One region of the Neobacillus sp. PVCKKU3 genome, then DNA from elsewhere that is predicted to be linked to it. Evidence: riboswitches for the same ligand, from Rfam matches in the RefSeq annotation. Region 1 holds a riboswitch; each other region holds the start of a gene.
What was found. Region 1 has a riboswitch for cyclic di-GMP ahead of ACNQGS_RS12175 (DMT family transporter). Riboswitches for the same ligand answer to the same signal wherever they lie in the genome.
Positions count from the first base shown of each region.

Region 2: it holds a riboswitch for cyclic di-GMP, as region 1 does, so the genes downstream of both, ACNQGS_RS03680 (PxKF domain-containing protein) here and ACNQGS_RS12175 (DMT family transporter) in region 1, are expected to answer to the same signal.
Region 3: it holds a riboswitch for cyclic di-GMP, as region 1 does, so the genes downstream of both, ACNQGS_RS21860 (hypothetical protein) here and ACNQGS_RS12175 (DMT family transporter) in region 1, are expected to answer to the same signal.

Region 1 covers NZ_JBLVQN010000015.1:70,660-77,733, forward strand. Annotated here, with positions in the region: gene ACNQGS_RS12160 (M20 family metallopeptidase) at 1-49, shown strand, start outside; gene ACNQGS_RS12165 (IclR family transcriptional regulator) at 248-1,009, shown strand; gene ACNQGS_RS12170 (aminopeptidase) at 1,025-1,960, shown strand; gene ACNQGS_RS12175 (DMT family transporter) at 2,276-3,214, opposite strand; cyclic di-GMP riboswitch class I at 3,546-3,641, opposite strand; gene ACNQGS_RS12180 (OmpA family protein) at 3,722-4,447, opposite strand; gene motA (flagellar motor stator protein MotA) at 4,523-5,314, opposite strand; gene ACNQGS_RS12190 (YaaR family protein) at 5,418-5,858, shown strand; gene ACNQGS_RS12195 (flagellar basal body-associated FliL family protein) at 5,884-6,288, shown strand; gene ACNQGS_RS12200 (flagellar hook-basal body protein) at 6,314-7,074, shown strand, end outside.
Region 2 covers NZ_JBLVQN010000003.1:157,282-164,355, reverse strand. Annotated here, with positions in the region: gene ACNQGS_RS03705 (Alp7A family actin-like protein) at 1-252, shown strand, start outside; gene ACNQGS_RS03700 (hypothetical protein) at 268-861, shown strand; gene ACNQGS_RS03695 (hypothetical protein) at 1,001-1,270, shown strand; gene ACNQGS_RS03690 (helix-turn-helix domain-containing protein) at 1,308-1,646, opposite strand; gene ACNQGS_RS03685 (ImmA/IrrE family metallo-endopeptidase) at 1,663-2,598, opposite strand; cyclic di-GMP riboswitch class II at 3,141-3,225, shown strand; gene ACNQGS_RS03680 (PxKF domain-containing protein) at 3,250-5,262, shown strand; gene ACNQGS_RS03675 (DUF4023 domain-containing protein) at 5,454-5,588, opposite strand; gene gdhA (NADP-specific glutamate dehydrogenase) at 5,697-7,074, opposite strand, start outside.
Region 3 covers NZ_JBLVQN010000038.1:5,271-12,344, reverse strand. Annotated here, with positions in the region: gene ACNQGS_RS21880 (alpha/beta fold hydrolase) at 1-77, opposite strand, end outside; partial or broken gene ACNQGS_RS21875 (flavin-containing monooxygenase) at 476-1,117, shown strand; gene lipP1 (LipP1 family hormone-sensitive lipase) at 2,138-3,079, shown strand; gene ACNQGS_RS21865 (metallophosphoesterase family protein) at 3,413-4,630, shown strand; cyclic di-GMP riboswitch class I at 4,783-4,866, shown strand; gene ACNQGS_RS21860 (hypothetical protein) at 4,896-5,111, shown strand; gene ACNQGS_RS21855 (TIGR03943 family putative permease subunit) at 5,201-6,067, opposite strand; gene ACNQGS_RS21850 (permease) at 6,081-6,974, opposite strand.

The DNA of each region.
Region 1 (7,074 bases):
TACAAAGGTCTATGTCGCGGCGGTTATCGATTTCCTTTATCAGAAATAATTCAGATAAAGGCAGCGCCTTACTACACGCTGCCCAGGCTTTTGATGCAGTTACTTCCTCTAAACCCTTTTCTCCCTTTGTGGTTTAGAGGGGGTAACTGCTTATTATTGTCAAAAAAATCTTCTTTATTTTTACACCTATTAATTATGCTATAATTATAGCAACCATTTGTATTGGAAAAGGGGGACTTACTTCCTCATGTTAAAAACTTTAGATTTATCGCTAAAGGTGCTTATGATGTTTACGAAGGAAAAGCCAGTTTGGGGCGGACGTGAATTAGCCAACGAACTGGGTTTGAATCATACAAATATATACCGGATTCTCGAAACTTTAGAAAAAAATAGATTTGTATCAAAGGATAAAGTGACTAAAAAGTACTCCTTAGGGTATGCCACCTGGGAATTGGGCATGATTATGTATGAAAGCTTGAATGTCACGAAATTAATCCGTCCGATTCTAAACCGTCTAAAGGATGAAACGGGAGAGTCTATTTTTCTAACAGTCTTGGATGGACATGAGGCGGTTACGCTTGATGTTGTGGAACCAGAAAATAAAGTGAAGTTCTCCGTTTCAGCAGGGAGCAGGGCCCCTTTATATGTCGGCGCTTCCTATCGAACAATTTTGGCCTATTTACCGGATGAATATGTTGAGTCCATTATCGAAAATGGGCTGGTAAAATATACGAGGACAACGATGACAGACCCCGATGAACTTCGAAGAGAGCTAGAAAGCATCAGAGAGAAGGGTTGGGGCCATAGCCAGGGAGAATACACGGCGGAGGTCAGAGCGATTGCCGTTCCGCTGTTTGATGGCGAGGAGATTGTCGGTTCAGTTACTGTATCCGGTCCTATTTTTCGAATGGCCGAAGAAAAAATACAGGAATACCTTCCTCTTTTGATGGCAGCAAGGGATGAGATCGAGGGGGTTATTAAAAGATATCAATTGAAATTGAGAGTCTAGCTTGGAGGGAATGGCATGCAAGCATTAATTGGGGTGGCGACATCAATCCTTATCCATAATTTAAACGTGAAAGAAAACGAGCATATTTTGGTCGTGACGGACCAAGAATCCCACGAAATCGCTGATATTTTTTATCAAGCGGGGATTGTATTAGGGAATGAAACTCAGGTTATGAAGATGAAAACTCGGACCAAGTCCGGCGAAGAACCACCGCGGGCGGTTGCGGAAGCGATGAAGGCGGCTGAGGTGGTTCTTTGTATCACCCACCATTCGCTGACACATACTCGTGCTAGAAAAGAAGCCTCTGCACAAGGAGCGCGGGTGGCAACCATGCCTGGCGTCACCATGGACATGCTGCAGGAAGGAGCCATTACGGCCGATTATGCGGAAGTTGAGGAGCTAACCGCCTATTATTGCGAACTTTTAGATAAGGGCGAAGCTGTTACGATTGAAAAGGACCATACAAAATTGACCTTCTCTATTAAAGGAAGACGGGGGATTCCGAGCACAGGCGTGTTTCGTGAGAAAGGAGAATCCGGCAACCTGCCTTCTGGTGAAAGCTATATCGCCCCTCTTGAAGATTCCGCTAATGGCAGTATCATTGTAGACGGATCTATTGCAGGAATCGGCGTCTTGAAGGAACCTATTACCTTGACTCTTGAAAAAGGCCGTTTGGTAGATGCCAGCGGTGAAGACGGAAATCGATTGCTGGAAATCCTAGGTGACGGCAATGGCAGAATCATCGCCGAATTTGGCATCGGCACCAACAAAAAAGCCCGCCTGACCGGTAACGTCCTAGAAGACGAAAAAGTATTCGGAACCGTCCACATCGCCTTCGGCAGCAACAAACCATTCGGCGGCACCAACGAAGCCGGCGTACACATCGACTGCGTCATTAAAAACCCCGCAGTCACAATGATGCATGGGGACGGTTCTCGTGTCTCATTTTGAGGCAGAGGGACGGTTCGAGACCACTGAAAAACACTTGCAAATAATTGGAAGTTTTTCAGGATAAATAATTTCTACGAATAAAAAGAAAAATCCCCCATTTGGGTGTAATGGAATTGTCGAGAAACCATTACCAAGAGGGGGATTATCCATGCTTAAAGACAAAAATATGCAATTTAGCATCTATTCATTATTGAAGAAAATAGAGATATCTACCGATTTTTAACAAAACATGCATGACCGGTTAAAAAAGTGTTAGTAAAAAGTCGATTTTTCAGTTGTCTCGGACGGTTCTCATGCATCAAAAACCCCGTGAGCTTAGGCCCCGGGGGTTTCGTTTATGTGGAAGTTTTCGTTTTCAGCTGCTTTCTGCATTGGCGGGGCGGCTTTTTGTTTTTTGCTCATGAAGAAGAAGACGCCGAGCAAGACGAGGAGGCCGCCGGCGATTTGCCAGCCTGATAATCGCTCCCCGAGTAAAATGACAGCTAAAATCGTGCTGCCGACTGGTTCGCCGAGAATACTCATCGAAATGGTTGTCGCGTTCACATAGTTTAATAGCCAGTTATTAATCACATGGCTAAGGCTCGGAACGATGGCTAGCAGTAGGAAAATCCCCCATTCTTTAGGCGGATAATCGAGAAAAGGCACTCCGGCCCATAGATTATAAACAACAAGCACAATCCCCGCACAGAGGAACACGCTAAAGCTGTATATCCAGTGGGATACATTTTTCACGACGGTTTGCCCGATAAATAAATAACCGACCACCGCGATAACGCTGAAAAAGGAGAGAAGATCGCCACGGATGGCATCAGCGCTTAAGCCGAAGTCTCCCCAGCCAATCATCATCGCTCCGATGATTGCAATCCCCATAGTAGCCAGTGCGGAAGCAGTCGTTCTTTCTTTAAAAAGAAAAAATCCGCCTACCAGCGAAATAATCGGCTGCAGGGCGAGAATGATGGTCGAGCTTGCAACCGTGGTTAACTTTAAGGAGCCGAACCAAAGAACAAAATGCAGGGCCAGAAAAACTCCGGAGAAAAAGAGCATGGCGCCATTTTTTGGACTCACTTTTTTAAACTCCTTGCGCTTCACCCAGACCATCGGGGCCAATAACAAACTGGCAAACAACATTCGGTACATACTTAAAATAGAAGCCGGCGCGTCGGACCATTTCACAAAGATAGCCGAAAACGATATGGCAATAATGGATATAGTGAGCGCCAGGCTGATGGATTTTGAACTTATAGATTGTTTCATTGCTGCTTCCTTCCTTGATGGTGTTTTGAATGAACTCTCACAAATCTATTACTATTATCGCAGATATTGTTAGAAATTCGTAGACCTTTATTTTCCATGTCCAAAACCAATCAAGGGAGGAATTAATTCTCAACAATAACTATTTAATCTCATTTTATGGTAAGTAATCTTTTGTTCGAGCTTGCACTGCAACTCATAGTCAAGACAGTCTGCAAGCAACAGCTCATGGTAATTCACCCTAAACAAGTGCCACTCTTTTTTGAATTTAGCTAATAATGTATTCATTCCATTTCCACTCCTCTTCTATTGTCATAAATCGCAGGAGTCCGTATTCGGAAGCTGGCTAGCATGATGATCGGAATGACCAATGACCTTAGCCCCTGTAGCTTTGCGTCGCCATTTTTCAATGGGTTTGCCTTTATCGTACGATTTATGGAATTACTACTATTTTGACGATGAACAACTTGTCTCAGCAAGTGTTTTCCCGTTTTTTATATTGGGAAAAAATTATTCTTGGACTTTTAGAATCATGATATCTACCCGCCGGTTGGCCTGCCGGTGCTCTACTGTGTCATTCGGATACAGCGGCTTTTGCTCGCCAAAGCCGGCAAATTGCAATTTATCAGAAGAGATGCCATTTTGCTCAAAAAAGTAAAGAACGGACAAAGCACGGGCAGACGACAATTCCCAGTTCGACCTGAATCTGCCCCCGGTAATCGGGACATTATCCGTGTGGCCCTCAATGCTGATAGGGTTTTGCACTCCTTTAATCAAATCCAGCAAGTCACCCAAAATTGCAGGGGAATTTCCCTTCAATTCGGCGCTGCCGGACTCAAACAAAATGACATCCTTTAGGGAAAGCTTGATTCCCTTAGGCTCGTCCTGAACGGTGATGACCTTTTCCAAGCCGCGTGCCTCTATATAGCTTTGAATATTCTCCATCAGGCTGTGCAATTTTTCATTCTCTTCCTGTTTCTCTACCTTGCCGGCAGTTTTTTCGAGCGGCTTCACCACAGGAGAGCTGGCATTTTCTTTTAAAATCAAACTGCTTCCTTTGCCGCTCAAAGCTGAATTCATCGAAACCATGATTTGCTGCAGCTTTTCCGAATTGATACTGCTCGAAGCAAACAGGACGATAAACAAAGCAAGCAGCAGGGTCAAAAGGTCCGCGTAAGGAATTAACCAGCTTTCGTCCATATGCTCATCATTATCTTGCAGTCTCCGCCTCCTCACCGTTCTATTCCTCCTTTCTTACAAGATGTCCTAGTCAAAACGCAGCCTCTATTTTTCCAGCTTGAACTCACAGTCTTACAGACTCTCGACCTCTTTCACGACCATTTCCTCCTGTTTCAAACGTGCCTTTGTTGGCAAATAAACAGCCAGCTTTCGTTCAATCAATTTAGGTGTTAACCCTTCCTGGATGGCAAGAAGTCCCTCCATCATCATCAGTTTCAGGTCCTGCTCTTTTTTCGCAATGCGCTTCAGTTTATTGGAAATTGGATGCCACAGGACATATCCGGAAAAAATCCCTAACAAGGTCGCGATAAAGGCGGCGGCAATCGAGTGTCCGAGTTTGTCCATGTCCTGAAGATTTCCGAGCGCCGCAATTAAACCAACCACAGCACCCAAAACGCCTAGTGTCGGCGCATACGTCCCCGCCTGGCTGAAGACGAGGCTGCCGGCCTTGTGCCGGTCTGCCGCTGCTTCTAGCTCGCTAAACAAAATTTCCTCCATTTGGTCCCGGTCACTGCCGTCAATAATCATTTCAAGGCCATTTTTTAAAAAAGGATCCTCGACGGACTCGGAAATTTCCTCTAATGCAAGTACGCCTTCGCGCCTCGCCACCATCGACCACTCCACCATCATCTTGATGACTTCATCTTGGCTGGGCTGCTTTGGTTCGACAAAAGCAATTTTCAGCAGCATCGGAATTTTTTTTATTTCACTCATGGGAAAGGCGATAAACAAGGCAGAGATCGTTCCGCCAAAAATAATTAAAAAGGCAGCAGGGTTCGCCAACGCTTCAAACGATGCGCCTTTTAATACCATCCCTACACCGATAGAAACGATAGCCAGAATCAAACCGATAAATGTCGTCATAAATTTCTCCTTTTCTAATGATTGCTAAAATTAATAATTTATTGTAATTTAGTTTTACAAATATCGACAATCACAAACTTAAGCGTTTGGAAGGTGTTTTCTCTTGAAAGTCAGTCACGGATTTGGTGTCACAAACGATAAAATGTTTTTTCAAAAAGAAACGAAGCAAGCTGAATCATCCTCATTTCAACAGATATTGACAGATTCAAAAACCAATTTGGTAAAAGAGCAGCTAAGCTCCCTTTTAGACGGGATTCAAAAGCAAGGGGAGCGATTGGTTCAGTCACGAACGGCTGCTGATCTTCAAAAATATAAAAAATTAATTCAATCCTTTTTGCAGGAAGTTGTAAAAAATGGCCTCTCTTTAGAAATAACGGATTCTTTCACGTCAATGAATAGGGGGAGGAGGCTAAAAATTATTAAAGAGATTGATAAAAATCTGTTGGAGCTGTCGAAGAAAATTTTAGAAAAAGAGGATGCAAATATTCAATTGCTTGATAAGATAGGGGAAATCAAAGGCCTATTAATCGACCTCTATCTGTAATTTTGACACCAAAAGGATGAAAATGATGAAAAAAATCCTAACGCTAAGTGTAGTTCTTGTGTTAATCATCGCGGGCGGTCTTTTTTACTATCAATATCAAAAAAATAACCCTGTAAGCTCACAGGATAAGACGCTTGATCAGCTCGCTAATCAGACCATTCAAACGAAGCAAATCAGCACCAACCTCAATTCGGAAAACTTAATTCAAGTTCAGTTTTCGATTGAAATGGATTCCAAGAAAACGTTGAAGCAATCAGAAAAAATAAAGCCAATCATCGAAAGCGACATTATCAAGATTCTGTCTAAATCAAATAAAGACGATTTTAAGGATATTACTGCCTTCGAAGGAAAAATCAAAGACAAGCTTAACGAGCGGTTCTCTGATGGAAAAATTATGAACGTTTATACAACGGAACTATTAATCCAGTAAATTTTTAAAAAAAGGGAGAATAACGATGCTTAGAGGGATCGACACAGCGGCGTCCGGCATGATTGCCTTGCAAAGAAGGCAGGAGGCGTTGACGAATAATTTAGCCAATATTGAAACGCCTGGCTATAAAAAAGTGGATACAACCTTACGTTCTTTCCCGGGGGTTTTGCTTGAGCGGATTCATGACTCTGGGAATGGCAATGGCTCGAATCCGAAAGGCTTCTCCTTGATTGGGTCGCTGCAGCAGGGGGTCTATGCACAGGAAAATATCTCGAGCTTTATGCAGGGGGACCTTGTGAGCACAGACAATCCTTTAGACGTGGCCATTGATGACCGAGCTTTGACGGTGCAAAATGGGCAAAAGCCTGGTGCGTTTTTCGCTGTGGAGAACGGTGCTGGTGAAGTCCGCTATACCCGGAACGGCAGATTCACGATCGACGAGGCGGGGCAGCTTCGCACGACGGAGGGATATGCGGTGCTAAACCCTAATGGCCAGCCGGTTCGGACGAGTGCGGAATTGGCCGGCGGCGATGTTTCTATTAGTGCGGACGGGGAGATTATTCTTTATCCGGATGATCTTTCTAGGAGGACGGTTCTGGATCGGATTGGACTTGTGTTGATTCAAAATCCGAACGACCTGATTAAAGACGGGAACGGACTGTTCAAGCTGGAGGGAGGCGGAAACCCGCCGCCGTTATTGACCGAATTGCCGGCCGGTGTGCAACTGCGCCATAAGATGATTGAAAAATCGAATGTCGACCCGACAATGACAATGACGAACATGAT
Region 2 (7,074 bases), on a different contig from region 1:
TTGCTGCGTAATGTCTGGTCTAAGAACTCGCAGACTGAAATCTGCTACTTTGTCGGCGGCGGGTCCATCATTTTAAAGGAATATTTAAAAGCATTGAATAACGGTTTAGATGGTTTTAACATTGATTTCTTTGAGGACGAGAAGGAAAGCATTTGGATGATGTCGAATGCTTATTATAAGTTAATTACGGATTTTGTTCGTAAAACTGAGAAGCAAAGGGCTGCCCAAGATAAAGCACCAGTAAAAAGTTAATTTTAGGGTGATTCTATGAAAAAGGCATCCGAAAACGAAATCAAAAGGGGCCAGGCTTTATCCTTCCGCATCCCTTCTGATACTCCGGATCACATATTAAAACAGCTTCAAAAAATTAAGGAAACAGAACGCCGGAATTTTTCCAGCAAAATTGCTTCGTTTGTTATGGAGGGTGTCGGCCAGTCCTTTTCCCGGGAAAAGGAAACGGTCACCATCCCCCTCCCCAAGGGGCTAACGAAAGCACAGCGTGATTGGCTGAAGCACGAGCATTCCGAAGCACTGCTGGGAAGCATTCTTTATCAGTTGATTTCCGACCCGGTAAGGTCGACCGCACTGCTGGCCTCGTTGAACAGCAAGGCTGTAGATATTGATGAGGCGTTGTACCTGCAGGAGAATATGGCATTCCCTGCCCCTGAGCCACTATCTTTTTCGAAGAGCCCTTTTGAAGAAGAAATAGCTGTAGGAATTGACTTGGCTGATGATGATTTGGACGAGTTTGCTTTCGAGACCATCGACCAGGCCATGTCCCCTACTGAGGATGAAGCCGATGAGAAGGATCTTGATGCCGATGACCTGCTGGGCGGGTTTTTGGCGAGTATGAATAAATAAGGATTAGGATGAAGGCACCTTGTGATGAGGTGCCTTTTGCTATGGTTTAGTATCCTATATTACTGGTATTTTATAATTTTAGTAGGGTTATAGCTTAAAAGAATAGAAATTAAGTAGACTAGGAGGGATGAAGATTCATATGAAGGTGTGTATACAGGTAATTCTGGGGATTATTATTGGCTGGCTCCTGTTCTATGTCATGGGGCTTGAACAAGCAGAATTGTTTAAGTTCGTGTATCAATACATAAATTCGACAGTGTTTTATTTTGTTGTTTTGATGGTTGTGCCCGCTATTTGCTTTACTTTTCTTCGTAAATTTAAGGTTTTTGGGGTTGCTGTTGCAGTTACGATGGTGGGGCTGTTTGGGCTGGTTTATGTGGCGCTGAATACAGGAAGTATTGGATTTTAAAAATTTTAAAAGGGTGGTAGAAACCACCCCTTTGGGTCTAATGGAACAATTTCGAAAAAATACTTTTTAGCGAATTCCCTTTTTTAAAATAAATATCTTCCCGCACCTTTTCATTAATTGCCTGCCAAAGCATGATTTCTACGTCCGAGAGCTGCTTGGATTCCGCCTCTTTTAGGAAAGCGGCAAAATAGTCTAACGGCACTCCGTAAAATCTTGAAATATCCGCCATGATCTCAAACGAAACAGACTTACGATCCCCTTTTTCAAGCATGCTTAAATATTGAAGGGTGATTCCAGTCCCCTTTGCAACTTCTTCAAGTCGTAAATTTCTTTCTAACCTTAATCTTCTTAACTCATGCCCCAATGGAGTGGCCATAATATACCCCCTTCCCCTACTCTATTTCCGAGCTGTATTTAATCGTTATGATATAGTACCAGCTAACTGCGGCTTCAAATAATGTGATAATAAGTTCCTCTGATTTTCTTGGAATTTTAAAATACCTTTGTATTTGATAATGAAGCAGCTCGTGAAAAATAGTTTGTAATTGCTCAGGGTAATCCATTTTTTCGTCGATGATAATTATTTTTTTCTTAGGATAATAAACACCCTTTATATCTTTCAAATCCATAAAAACAATAGGGATGTCATATTTTCTCATTATCTTCTTCGTTAATAAATTGATCTGGGATTGATTAATCGAAATAAACTGCTTATGCAGGTATCCAATGATCGTATAGTAGGTTAGAAACAGAATAAGTACCAGATTAACCTCAAGCTGATTGAAGAAAGATAGTATAGGGAATATAACAGCTACTTCAAACATCATAGGTCCAAACCGGTCCAAAAATAGCTTACTAGATGCTGTCCCAGTCTCTAAATACACATAGACATATTTCAAAACTATGCTTAGAGTCAACATAAGCAGTAAAGTTAGATACCGAGCAAAATAAGTCTTGTCACTATAAACATTATAAATCTCGTTGCAGATAATGATAGTGATAATATACATGGTGAGCAAGGATATCCTGGATTGAATGCTGCCTCTTTTTTGAATGAAGCTAGCAACGAAACAATCAACAAGCAAATAAATGAAACCGTAAACAATGGAGAAACGGTCAAATATGATTAATGATAATATGACATGAAAAAAGGAATAGTCGAAACCGGAAAAAACCTTCAGATTAATTTGGTCAAACAGGACCATAATGCAAAGAAAGAAAACAATATTCCATTCCAGCTCTTCGGGGAAAACAATAAATAAATCTGTCAAAACTATGGAAGGAATCATGAAGAACAAATAGATATGATGCCGCCCGAAATGTTTCATGACGATTCTCCTATTAAGCCGTAATTTTATTCCGTTTTTTATTATGTTACTTGAGAAAATTTACAATTTAAATAATTATTTTTCTACAAAGGAATAAAATTTTGACGGATCTTGTCATTCGAAAAACATTCAATTCCACTATCGTTTAATATATTCTTAATATAGAAGGGTGTAAAATTCTAACTTTATTTTCCTCCTATCTTTTAAACGCACTAACTAAGGTTAGTGCACTTTTTTTCTGTATCCAGCATATTAATAAACCGTTTGTGCGGTTTTCTCACAAATTATTTATAAAAATATATATTCCACTATTGTTGAAGTTATTTACTTTTAATCAAACTTACTTAGTTTTGCTGATTTTGTCGAAAATCAGTTGGGTAATGTCGAAGGGAAAAAATACCTATAAACTATAGTTTAAATTATAATATTTTCATAGATATTTAGTTCTATATACTGAACGAACCCTATGAAGGTGATATCGATATAGGGGGTTAATGGGAAGAGGGTGAGCTATGGAAATTATAACTTCAGGTGATACTTTTAATTTTTTGGGAAGCGATGATATATAACCGGCAATCTGGACACTTAGGTTATATGGAGTTAGTAGTGTAACCGGCCCTCTTAATCATTATTTAAGAGGAGAGAAAAGTTATGGAGAAAATTAGCTTTATAAATGTATTAAGCAAAAAAGCCCTAAGCGCAGTTACTGCGTTGGCAATTTCAGGTCTTGTCCCAACAGGTTTTGCTTTGGCAGGTGAACTTGAGATTACTACCTCTGAATTAGTTGCATCATCCACTAATGTATCTGTTGAGCAAGGAGCAACCCAATCTTTTAATCTTATTGTAAGTTCGGATGGTAATATGACTAATGCAGACGTTAAATTACCTACAAACTTTACAATTGCTGCAAATGGGAGTATTACTACTAGCAATTTAGTTACAGTAAACCTAGCTGGCAAAGATAGTTCTAAAAATGTTCCTGCAACTATTCAAGTTGATCCTACCTTACAACCAGGAACATATTCATTTACCTTTAATAGTACTAATGTTGTCATCACTAATAACAATCAACAAGGAGCAAGCCTAGAAAATAAATTTGGTGACACCATTAAATTTGTTGTAACCAAGAAACAAGTACTAGATACAACTGCTCCAGTAGTCACTGCTACTCCTGATAGAGCTGCAAACACTAATGGCTGGTATAACCAAAATGTAACAGTTAATTTCTCCGCTGTAGATGAAGAAGGTGGATCTGGTCTTTTACCAGGCTCAGTATCTGCACCTGTTATAGTTTCTGAAGACGGAACTCATACTATCACTGGTACAGCTAGTGATATAGCTGGAAATATAGGTACTTCTGCACCAATTACAATAAATTTTGATAAAACAAAACCTATGATTTCAGGAAGCACTGACAAAGTGGCTAATTCTGATGGTTGGTATAATCAGGATGTAACAGTTAGTTTTGATGCTCAAGATGCATTATCTGGTTTAGCAAGTGTAACAGACAATAAAACTCTTGGTGAAGGTGCAGGCCAATCTGTTACTGGTACTGCGACTGATAAGGCTGGCAATAGTGAATCAGCAACGGTTTCTGGTATCAATATTGATAAAACAAAACCTACAATATCAGGTAGCCCTGACAGAGCAGCAAATTCATCTGGTTGGTATAATGGAGATGTTACAGTAAGCTTTACAGCAGACGATGCATTATCTGGTTTAGCAAGTGTAACCGGCAATAAAACTCTTGGTGAAGGCGCAGGCCAATCTGTCACTGGTACTGCGACTGATAAGGCTGGCAATAGTGAATCAGCAACGGTTTCTGGTATTAATATTGATAAAACTGCTCCAACAATTTCAGGTAGCCCTGATAGGAAAGCTAACTCAAACGGTTGGTATAATGATGACGTAGTTGTTACATTTGCTGCAAATGATAACTTATCTGGTGTAGCAAGTTTCACACAACCTGTTACCCTTAGTGAAGAAGGTTTAAACAAATCTGCTACTGGTACTGCAACAGATAAGGCAGGGAATACTAGTGCTCAAGTAACTGTATTTGGTTTAAAAATTGATAAAACAAAACCTGTCATTACTATTGGCGGCCTTACTCTTGAAAACGATGGAGTTGTATCAAACATTGGTACTTTTACGCTTAACCAACTTGCTACATGGTCTGCATCAGATGCATTATCTGGTCTTGCAACTGAAGGAAGCGGTACACTAAATACGGCAACAGCTGGTTTACACACTGTTGAGTTAACAGCAACAGACAGGGCTGGAAATATATTCAATAAGACAATCATATATAACGTTGCCTACAATTTTGGTGGGGTTCTTCAACCAATTATCAATGGTTCAAGCGTGTTCAAGGCAGGCAGCACTATCCCTGTTAAATTCCAATTGACCGATTCTCAAGGAGCATTTGTCTCAACTGCAAATGCAACCATTTCGTTTACAAAAATAACCGATGTAGCTTTAGGTACTGAATTATCGGTAGGTGTCAACAGTACACCTAATACAGGAGATGCGTTTAGATATGACCCAACATCAAATCAGTATATCTACAACTTAAGTACTAAGGGCTTATCAAATGGTTCTTACTATGTCTCTATTAATCTCCATGATGGATCTGATGTTAAAAAAGTGTATTTTAGTTTAAAATAAATAAAGGTGGCCGAGGAAATTAGTAGTCCTCGGCTATTAATATGCTCTATAGATAATGTAAGAAATACTAGCGCCTATCGATAGGTAACGCTATGATATGATACTTATGATTTATAATTAGAAAATTGGGAAAATAATTATTTTAGTGGGCAGTAAGGAGGGTTTTAAGTTAAAGTTCCTCCTTACTGCCTTTAATGTGTCTTATTCGGCAATTTCTTACTAGGCGTATCACTGCCCTGATTCTGTCTGTTTTTTAAATCCTTTGCCTGATTTTCATGTAGCTTTTCGACAAATTCATGGGTGCTGCCTTCAAGGTTTTTATCCATCATTCGAACCTCCTATTTAAATTGAACAATGGTTAATGTAACCAACCACACCCCAAAACATGCAGACACAAAAAAATCCCCTCGTCAAAAGGGGATTTTTCAAATATCTTAGATAACGCCCTGCACGATCATCGCGTCAGCGACTTTAGTGAATCCGGCAATATTGGCACCAACCACCAGATTGCCTGGGAAACCGTACTCTTCGGATGCCTTCACAGCGTTTTGATAAATGTTAATCATGATTTGATGCAGTTTAGCATCGACTTCTTCAAACGTCCAAGATAAGCGCTGGCTGTTTTGTGCCATTTCTAGTGCGGAAACTGCAACACCGCCGGCATTGGCTGCTTTTCCAGGGCCAAACAGAACATCGTTGTTTAAAAATACATCGACTGCTTCAAGAGTAGATGGCATGTTAGCGCCCTCTGCAACAGCTTTCACGCCGTTTGCCACCAGCATTCTTGCAGACTCTTCATTGATTTCATTTTGTGTTGCACAAGGAAGAGCGATATCGCATGGAATTGACCAGATGCCGGAGCAGCCTTCATAGTACTGCGCTTCCGGATGGTACTTCACATACTCGCTGATGCGCTTGCGGTCCACTTCCTTAATTTGTTTCACAGTCTCGACATTAATGCCGTTTTCATCATAGATATAGCCGCATGAATCGCTGCAGGCTACAACTTTAGCGCCAAGCTGGGTAGCTTTTTCGATCGCATAGATGGAAACATTGCCGGATCCAGAGACAACGACGGTGCTGCCGGCGATGCTTAGGCCTTGATCTTTCAGCATTTCCTGCACGAAATAAACGGTACCGTAGCCGGTCGCTTCGGTTCTTGTTAAGCTTCCGCCGTAGCCGAGGCCTTTTCCGGTTAAAACGCCAGCCTCATTGCCGCCGCGGATTTTTTTATAATAACCGAAAAGATAGCCGATTTCTCTTCCGCCGACACCGATATCCCCAGCAGGTACGTCGACGTCTGGGCCAATGTGGCGATAAAGCTCTGCCATAAAGCTTTGACAGAAGCGCATGATTTCGCGGTCTGATTTACCCTTAGGGTCGAAGTCGGAGCCGCCTTTGCCGCCACCGATAGGCTGGCCTGTTAATGAGTTTTTGAAAATTTGCTCAAAGCCCAAGAATTTAATGATGCTGGCGTTAACTGATGGATGAAAGCGCAGACCGCCTTTGTATGGCCCGATTGCGCTGTTATACTGGACACGGAAGCCACGGTTCACGTGCACCTTGCCTGAATCATCCACCCATGGAACACGGAAAGTAATAACCCTCTCAGGTTCAACGATTCTTTCGAGAATTCCCTCCTGCATATATTTTGGGTGTTTCGCAAATACAGGCACAAGCGAATCGAAAATTTCCTTAACGGCCTGATGAAATTCACTCTCGAATGGATTGCGGCTTTTCACCGTTTCAAAAACTTCACTTACATAATCCCTTGCTGCCTGTGATCCTGACTGTTTTACATGCTCAATAGTT
Region 3 (7,074 bases), on a different contig from region 1:
TGAATGAGTACTAGCGGATCGCCGCTGCCTAATCGATCATAGTAGAGATTGACTCCGTTTACCGACGCGCAAAGCAAGATAATCCCTCCCGTTTTAAATTAGTAAAGTATTATTCTTTTATTATAGAACAAAGAATCACGGGTATTGCGTTGTTTTTACTGCCATTAGGACAAAATTCAAAAAGATGGTGCATGGGGACGGTTCTAATGCATCACTTTTGTCGGTTCGTTCCACGGATAAGGGCAAATGGAACGAACCAAGCCGATATTTTACCATGACTTATCCCTAATAAATAATTTACAAAAAATAGAAGAAACCAAAAGGAGTTTTAAACATCGAGAAAGAATATTATTTGGGAACGCTTACAATTAGAACACGGGGACGGTTTCTCTTCCATCATTTTGTTTGATGCTGTCAAGGGTAAGGAAAATGAGGCATGAGAACCGTCCCCATGTAACAAAGGAGGCATTTGTTGATGGCTTTGAATCAAGGTAGTGGTCAGGTGTTTGATGCTGTGGTGGTTGGGGCTGGGTTTTCTGGGTTGTATATGCTTCATAAGCTGCGGGAGGCCGGGTATTCGGTTCGCGTTTATGAGGCAGCGGATGATGTTGGGGGCACCTGGTATTGGAATCGCTACCCGGGTGCGCGATGTGACATCGAAAGTATTTACTACAATTATACTTTTTCAAAAGAGATTTTGGACGAGTGGACGTGGTCAGCCAGATATGCTGAGCAGCCGGAAATCTTAAGCTACATAAATTTTGTGGCAGATAAACTGGACCTAAGGCGCGACATTCAGTTCAACACAAGGATTACAGCCGCCCGCTACAATGAAGAAACCCGAAACTGGGAGATCCGCATGGATGATGGCGCTTCAGTCGCAGCTGAATACTTTATCACCGCATTAGGCTGTCTTTCTTCTTCTAACATCCCGAAAATTAAAGGCTTGGACAGCTTCAAAGGCGAGATGTACCACACGGGAAGATGGCCGCACAAAAAGGTGGACTTTAGCGGCAAGCGTGTCGGGGTGATTGGAACTGGTTCAAGTGGCATTCAAGCAATTCCTGCTATCGCCAAAGAAGCAGGCCACTTAACCGTCTTTCAACGGACACCGCAGTATAGCTGTCCAGCGCAAAATCATCCACTTGAGGCAGAAGAAATCCGCAAGACTTGGGAAAATTATGATGAGATTAAACAGCTCATGCGTTACTCGCAGCACGGTGTACCATATGGACCTCGGATGCGGTCTGCTCTCGAGGATAGCCCTGAAGAACGGGAACGTTTATATGAAAAAGCCTGGCAGGAGGGCGGCCTATTTACACTTACCTACAATTACAATGATATAGCTTTGCTCCCAGAGTCGAATGAAACAGCCGCATCCTTTATCCGCTCCAAGATTAAGCAAATTGTTCGTGACCCCGAAGTAGCACAAAAGTTAATGCCGACCTACTACTACGCTACTAAACGACCTATCATAGATACCAACTATTATGAAACCTACAACCGAGAAAATGTCTCACTTGTTGATATTAAGGCAGCGCCAATTATGGAAATTACAGTAGATGGAATCAAGACGACAGACAACGAGTATGAATTAGATGTCCTTGTGTTTGCGACTGGTTTTGATGCGATGACAGGCCCTTTATTTAAAATTGATATTCGTGGAAAAAACGATGTCTCGCTCAAGAATAAGTGGGCAGACGGCGCCGAGTTGAAGACCTATCTTGGACTAGCCACTTCCGGCTTCCCGAACATGTTTATGCTGACTGGTCCGCAAAGCCCATCGGTACTAAGCAACATGATGGTTTCGATTGAGCAGCATGTGGATTGGGTTGCCGATTGCATTGATTATCTTCGTGAGCATCATTTGGAAGCATTTGAGGCCACTGAAGAGGCGGAAGCATTTTGGAGCCGGCAATGCCACGCCATTGCCGACATGTCTCTGCTAACTAAAACAGATTCCTGGTACATGGGTGCGAATATCGACGGTAAGCCCCGGGGATTCCTTGCCTTTGCGGGTGGAGTAGGGCTATATCGATTAATATGTGATGATGTTGCAGCAAGAGGCTATGAAGGGTTTACCTCTCTGCTAGCACACGATAACCAAGATGATAGCAAAATTAAGGAGGGATTTTTCATGTCAAATATTGATCCGCAGGCATGGTTTATTTTAAAACAATTAGAGTCCGCCGGTGCGCCGCCTATGGAGCAGCTTACCCCTGAACTAGCCAGGATGGGTGATTTTAGTTTATTAGCAGGTGCGCCTGAAGAGGTAGCCAAAGTAGAAAACAGGACCATTCCAGTACAGGGAGAGGAAATTCCTGTCCGCATTTACACGCCGGCGGGTGAAGGGCCATTCCCTGCATTGGTTTATTACCATGGCGGGGGCTGGGTTATCGGCAACCTGGATACTGTAGACGTGCCTTGCCGTATGTTGGCAAACAGGGCGGGTTGTGTCGTTGTTTCTGTCGATTACCGATTGGCACCTGAGCACAAATTCCCGACTGCCGCTGAGGATTCGTATGCTGCAGCTAAGTGGGTGGCGGAAAATGCTGCCGAGATTCAAGTAGACCCTGAGCGTATTGCAGTAGGAGGTGATAGTGCTGGCGGAAACCTTGCAGCAGTTGTGGCCTTAATGGCTCGTGAACAGGGAGGCCCTTCATTTGCCTATCAAATGCTTATCTATCCTGTTACCAATCACGCTTATGACACGGACTCTTATCGTGATAATGCCGAGGGTTATTTTTTAACAAAAAATACAATGGTCTGGTTCTGGAATCATTATCTTCGTAATGAAGAGGATGGCCAAAATCCGTATGCTTCGCCATTATTGGCAGAGGACTTAAGCGGACTTCCGCCAGCGCTGGTGATTACGGCAGGCTTTGACCCGTTACGCGATGAAGGGGAAGCCTATGCGGAACGGCTGAAATCAGCAGGCGTACCGGTGGAAGCGACACGCTATGACGGAATGATTCACGGTTTCTTCTGGATGCCAGGGGTGTTAGCGGAGGCGCATAACGCCATCAACCAGGCAGCCAATGCCTTGAAGGATGCATTTAATGCTATAAAAACTAGATAGATATATTGCAGATTTTTAGGAGGCTAAATCAAAACAGGAAGGATATATTTAACCATTGTAAAATTGACCTTAAAATAATCAACTGAAAACAGGGTGGTCCTACCAGTGGCTACTCTGTTTTTCTATTAGCACCTAAATTTTGGTGTGATTTTTTACGATTCTTTTTAATGTATTTTTCATAATCATTAGATGGATTATCTTTGTCTAGAATTCTTTACCAATTTATAATCAACAATTTACATAACCTATACAGAGAATTAAAATCTCCTTGCTATGTTATTAATAGATATATTTTTTAAACTGTGAACTTAAAAAACTAGAGGAGGTTTTGTTATGAGTAATCTGGATTCACAAAAAGAAATGGACAGAAGGAAATTTATCAAAATCGGAGGTATAGGTACACTTGCATTAACACTCGGAGCAGCTGGCCTTCCAAAAGATTTGTTTACTGGGACAGCTTATGCTGAATTAAATGATGATATGAAGCTTCAATTTAATCCAGACGGCAAATTCAAGATTGTTCAGTTTAATGATACACAGGATGATGAAAATATTGACCGCCGTACCATACAACTGATGGAAAAGGTCCTTGATACAGAGAAACCGGATTTTGTAGTCCTTAACGGAGACAACATCACTGGGGGCTGTGACACTCCTAGCGAAATGAAACAAGCCATCAACAATGTGGCCCAGCCGATGGAGCAAAGAGGGATTAAGTGGGCCATTACATACGGAAATCATGATGAGGATTCCACTCCAAAAAGCGGCCTAAATGAGGAAGATATGCTGGGCATTTATATGTCTTACCGATACAATATGAACACACCTGGGGTAAAAGACGTTACAGGTACGGGTAACATGAATCTTCTTATCAAAAATTCAAAAGGGACAGATGCAGCGTTCAACCTCTGGCTGCTTGACAGTGGAAGATATGCCCCTCAAACGATTGCGGGTCAAGATTTTCAAGGATACCCAACCTGGGACTGGCTCCGTATGAACCAAGTCAGCTGGTATTATGAGACGTCAAAAAAACTGGAACAGCAATGGGGTCATAAAGTTCCATCGCTAGTATTTATTCATATACCGCTTTGGGAGCACAGATTTATGTGGTTTGGAAGTGTTGACGGAAGAACGGATGCCCATCACGCAAAGGCCTTGATTAAACACAATATTGTGGGTGAAAGAAATGAAGAGGAATGCCCGGGTCCAATCAACAGCGGAATGTTTTCAGCAATGCTAGAAAGAGGGGATGTCAAAGGGGTCTTCTGTGGACACGACCATGTCAATACTTATATGGGTAATTATTATGGAATCTTGCTTGGCTATTCAGGCAGCACAGGTTTTGGCGCATACGGCCTACCAGGGGCTGACCGAAATAGATTGCGCGGTGCCCGAGTTTTCAATTTAGATGAAAACACGAAGGACGTTCTTGTGGAAACTCATATGGTGTTTGCTAAAGATTATGGCATCGATTTGACTGCCAATGACCAAAGTACTGCGCCTGCACCAATAGATGAAAGCAAAAAGAAAGAAAAAGTAATCAAAAGCTAATTTTAAGATGATGCATAGGGACGGTTCTCGCGCCTCAATTTCTAGCAAAAATGAGGCATAAGAACCGTCCCCATGCATCTTCCCATGAATCTTTATAATTTTTGTTATGTAATATTTGAAAAAATTGTAATATAATATAAATAATTAGTTTATTTAGATAAAGGCAAACTTCTCGAAAGAGTGGGACGCAAAGCTACAGGTCTAAGGTTTGAAACTATGATGGCTGAGCTGCCTAAAATAGTATATATTTTAGGGGGATTTCATTTTGACTACATATGTTTATGACAACGAACTTGAAATGGATGTGGTGGAACTTAGTGATGAAAATATTATAGAGGGGTACATAACAGCTTTACTAAAAATGGCCGACAAAAATTATAAATTCTTAGAAAAAGAATTGTTGAAAAGAAGGTTATTTTTGGTTGCCTTAGAACGTTACGATACAAGAAAGGTGTTATTCCATTCTGGCTTTGCTGACTAGGGTTCATCTAAAAAAGGGCAACTCTAGAAGCCACTTGAAAAAGAAAGCTCCATGGACTTTTTAAAGTGCTTGGAGCTTTCTTTTTTATTTTAAAAACTATTCCTATAAACATAAGCATCTTTCGGCTGCTCGATGATTTTATAATCCGTTACTTTTAAAATAGGAATTTTCATTTTAAAAGGCTGATAATACATCGTGTCCATCGTTCCTGTTACTTCGTACCACTGATCATTTGGGATGTGGACATTTTCAGGGAATTGAATCATCATTCCGAACACACCAGAGTCGGCAATACAGTGAATAATCCCAAATCGGAATAAGAAGATTTGGTTGCCGTTTAACCCCGGACCGTTATATGAAAAACCCTTCATCGTCATGGTTTTCCCAACAAATTCGCCGGAAAAGTTGTAGATGACTTCCAGACCTTTTAAATAGTCCTCATCTGTTAAGGTAATATGGTCATTTCCTTTATACGATTTGAATTCCTTTTTGACTAAATCCGTAAATGCATCTTGGCCCATAAATTTACTCATGTCGGGATTTAATATTTGGTGCATGCCATAACGGTCGGCCCCGTCCTCTAACGTAGGAAAACTAAATCCTTTGGCATTAACTAATTGTGAATCTAGGGTCGCTACCGGCAAAAACACACCTGTCAAAGCGGGAAGAACAATCATCGTATACGAAACCGTTCTTTTTAGCTTTTTTCCAAAAGAAGGCTTTTTATGGTCATGTGAATGATCGTGATGGCATTCATGACATTCCAATTCTATCTCTGATTTTTTCTCTTTAAAGTACCATCTGATTCCTTCTACAATAGTTAGGAAGAATAGGGCATAAATCATACTGTAGGAAAGAAAGGAATACTTCATATTAATATACTTCGAAATGTTTCCTGATAAATGCAAATAGAAAAACAAGTTGGTAAACAATAATAAAATCACGACGCGAAACATATTCTTCCCTCCTTTACAGTAATAGTGAACCGATAAATACGAATGCTGAAATTAACGAAACAAGCAGGATAACGAATTTTGGCTTAAACGTTCCGAACATCATCAGCAGGTTCTTGATGTCAACCATTGCACCAAACACCAAGAATGTCACAATTGAACTTTGTGAAAATGTGTTTCTGAAAGACGAAGCAACAAACGCATCCGCTTCAGAACAAATTGATAAAATGAACGCCAGCGCCATCATGACAAGAACACCCGCTACTTTGGAATGTCCAAGTGCAGCCAACGTAGAAGTCGGGATAAAGGTTTGCATCGCTGAAGCGATTAACGAACCCATCACCAAGTACTTTCCGACGTGGAAAAATTCATCGATGGTATGAGTGATCACGCTGACCAATTTTTGCTTCGTATTTTGTTTCGAATGGTCATGGACATGACCATGTTCATCGGCATTCAGCCTTAACTGGTTCGTCTTGACCACGAAAGAAAGAACAATCCCGACTAAAATCGAAACCACAATGGCAAACCCGGCACGATACCAAACCATCGTCCAGCTATTGCCAAAGGCGATATACGTTGAAAAAAGAACAATCGGATTGATAATTGGTCCGGTGAGCATAAACGAAATCGCGGCGGGAAGGGCCACACCTTTTTCGACTAATCTTTTCGTAATTGGAACAATTCCACATTCACAGCCTGGAAAAATTGCGCCTACGAAACTAGCAGTTATCACTGAAAGAATCTTATTTTTCGGCATGATCCGGACAATCATATTCTCTGAAACAAACACTTCAATCAGTGCCGCAACAAACGCGCCGATCACAATAAAAGGAATTGCTTCTATTATTATACTAATAAATATCGTGTTTAATTGTAACAATTGATTCATAGGAGAACCTCCTGAAATAGAAAAGCGATAAAAAACATAGCAATTATAACAGATAGTAAGACAAATAGTGATATGTTTTATTTCCAAAAGTGGAAGTGATGCACGAGAACCGTCCCCA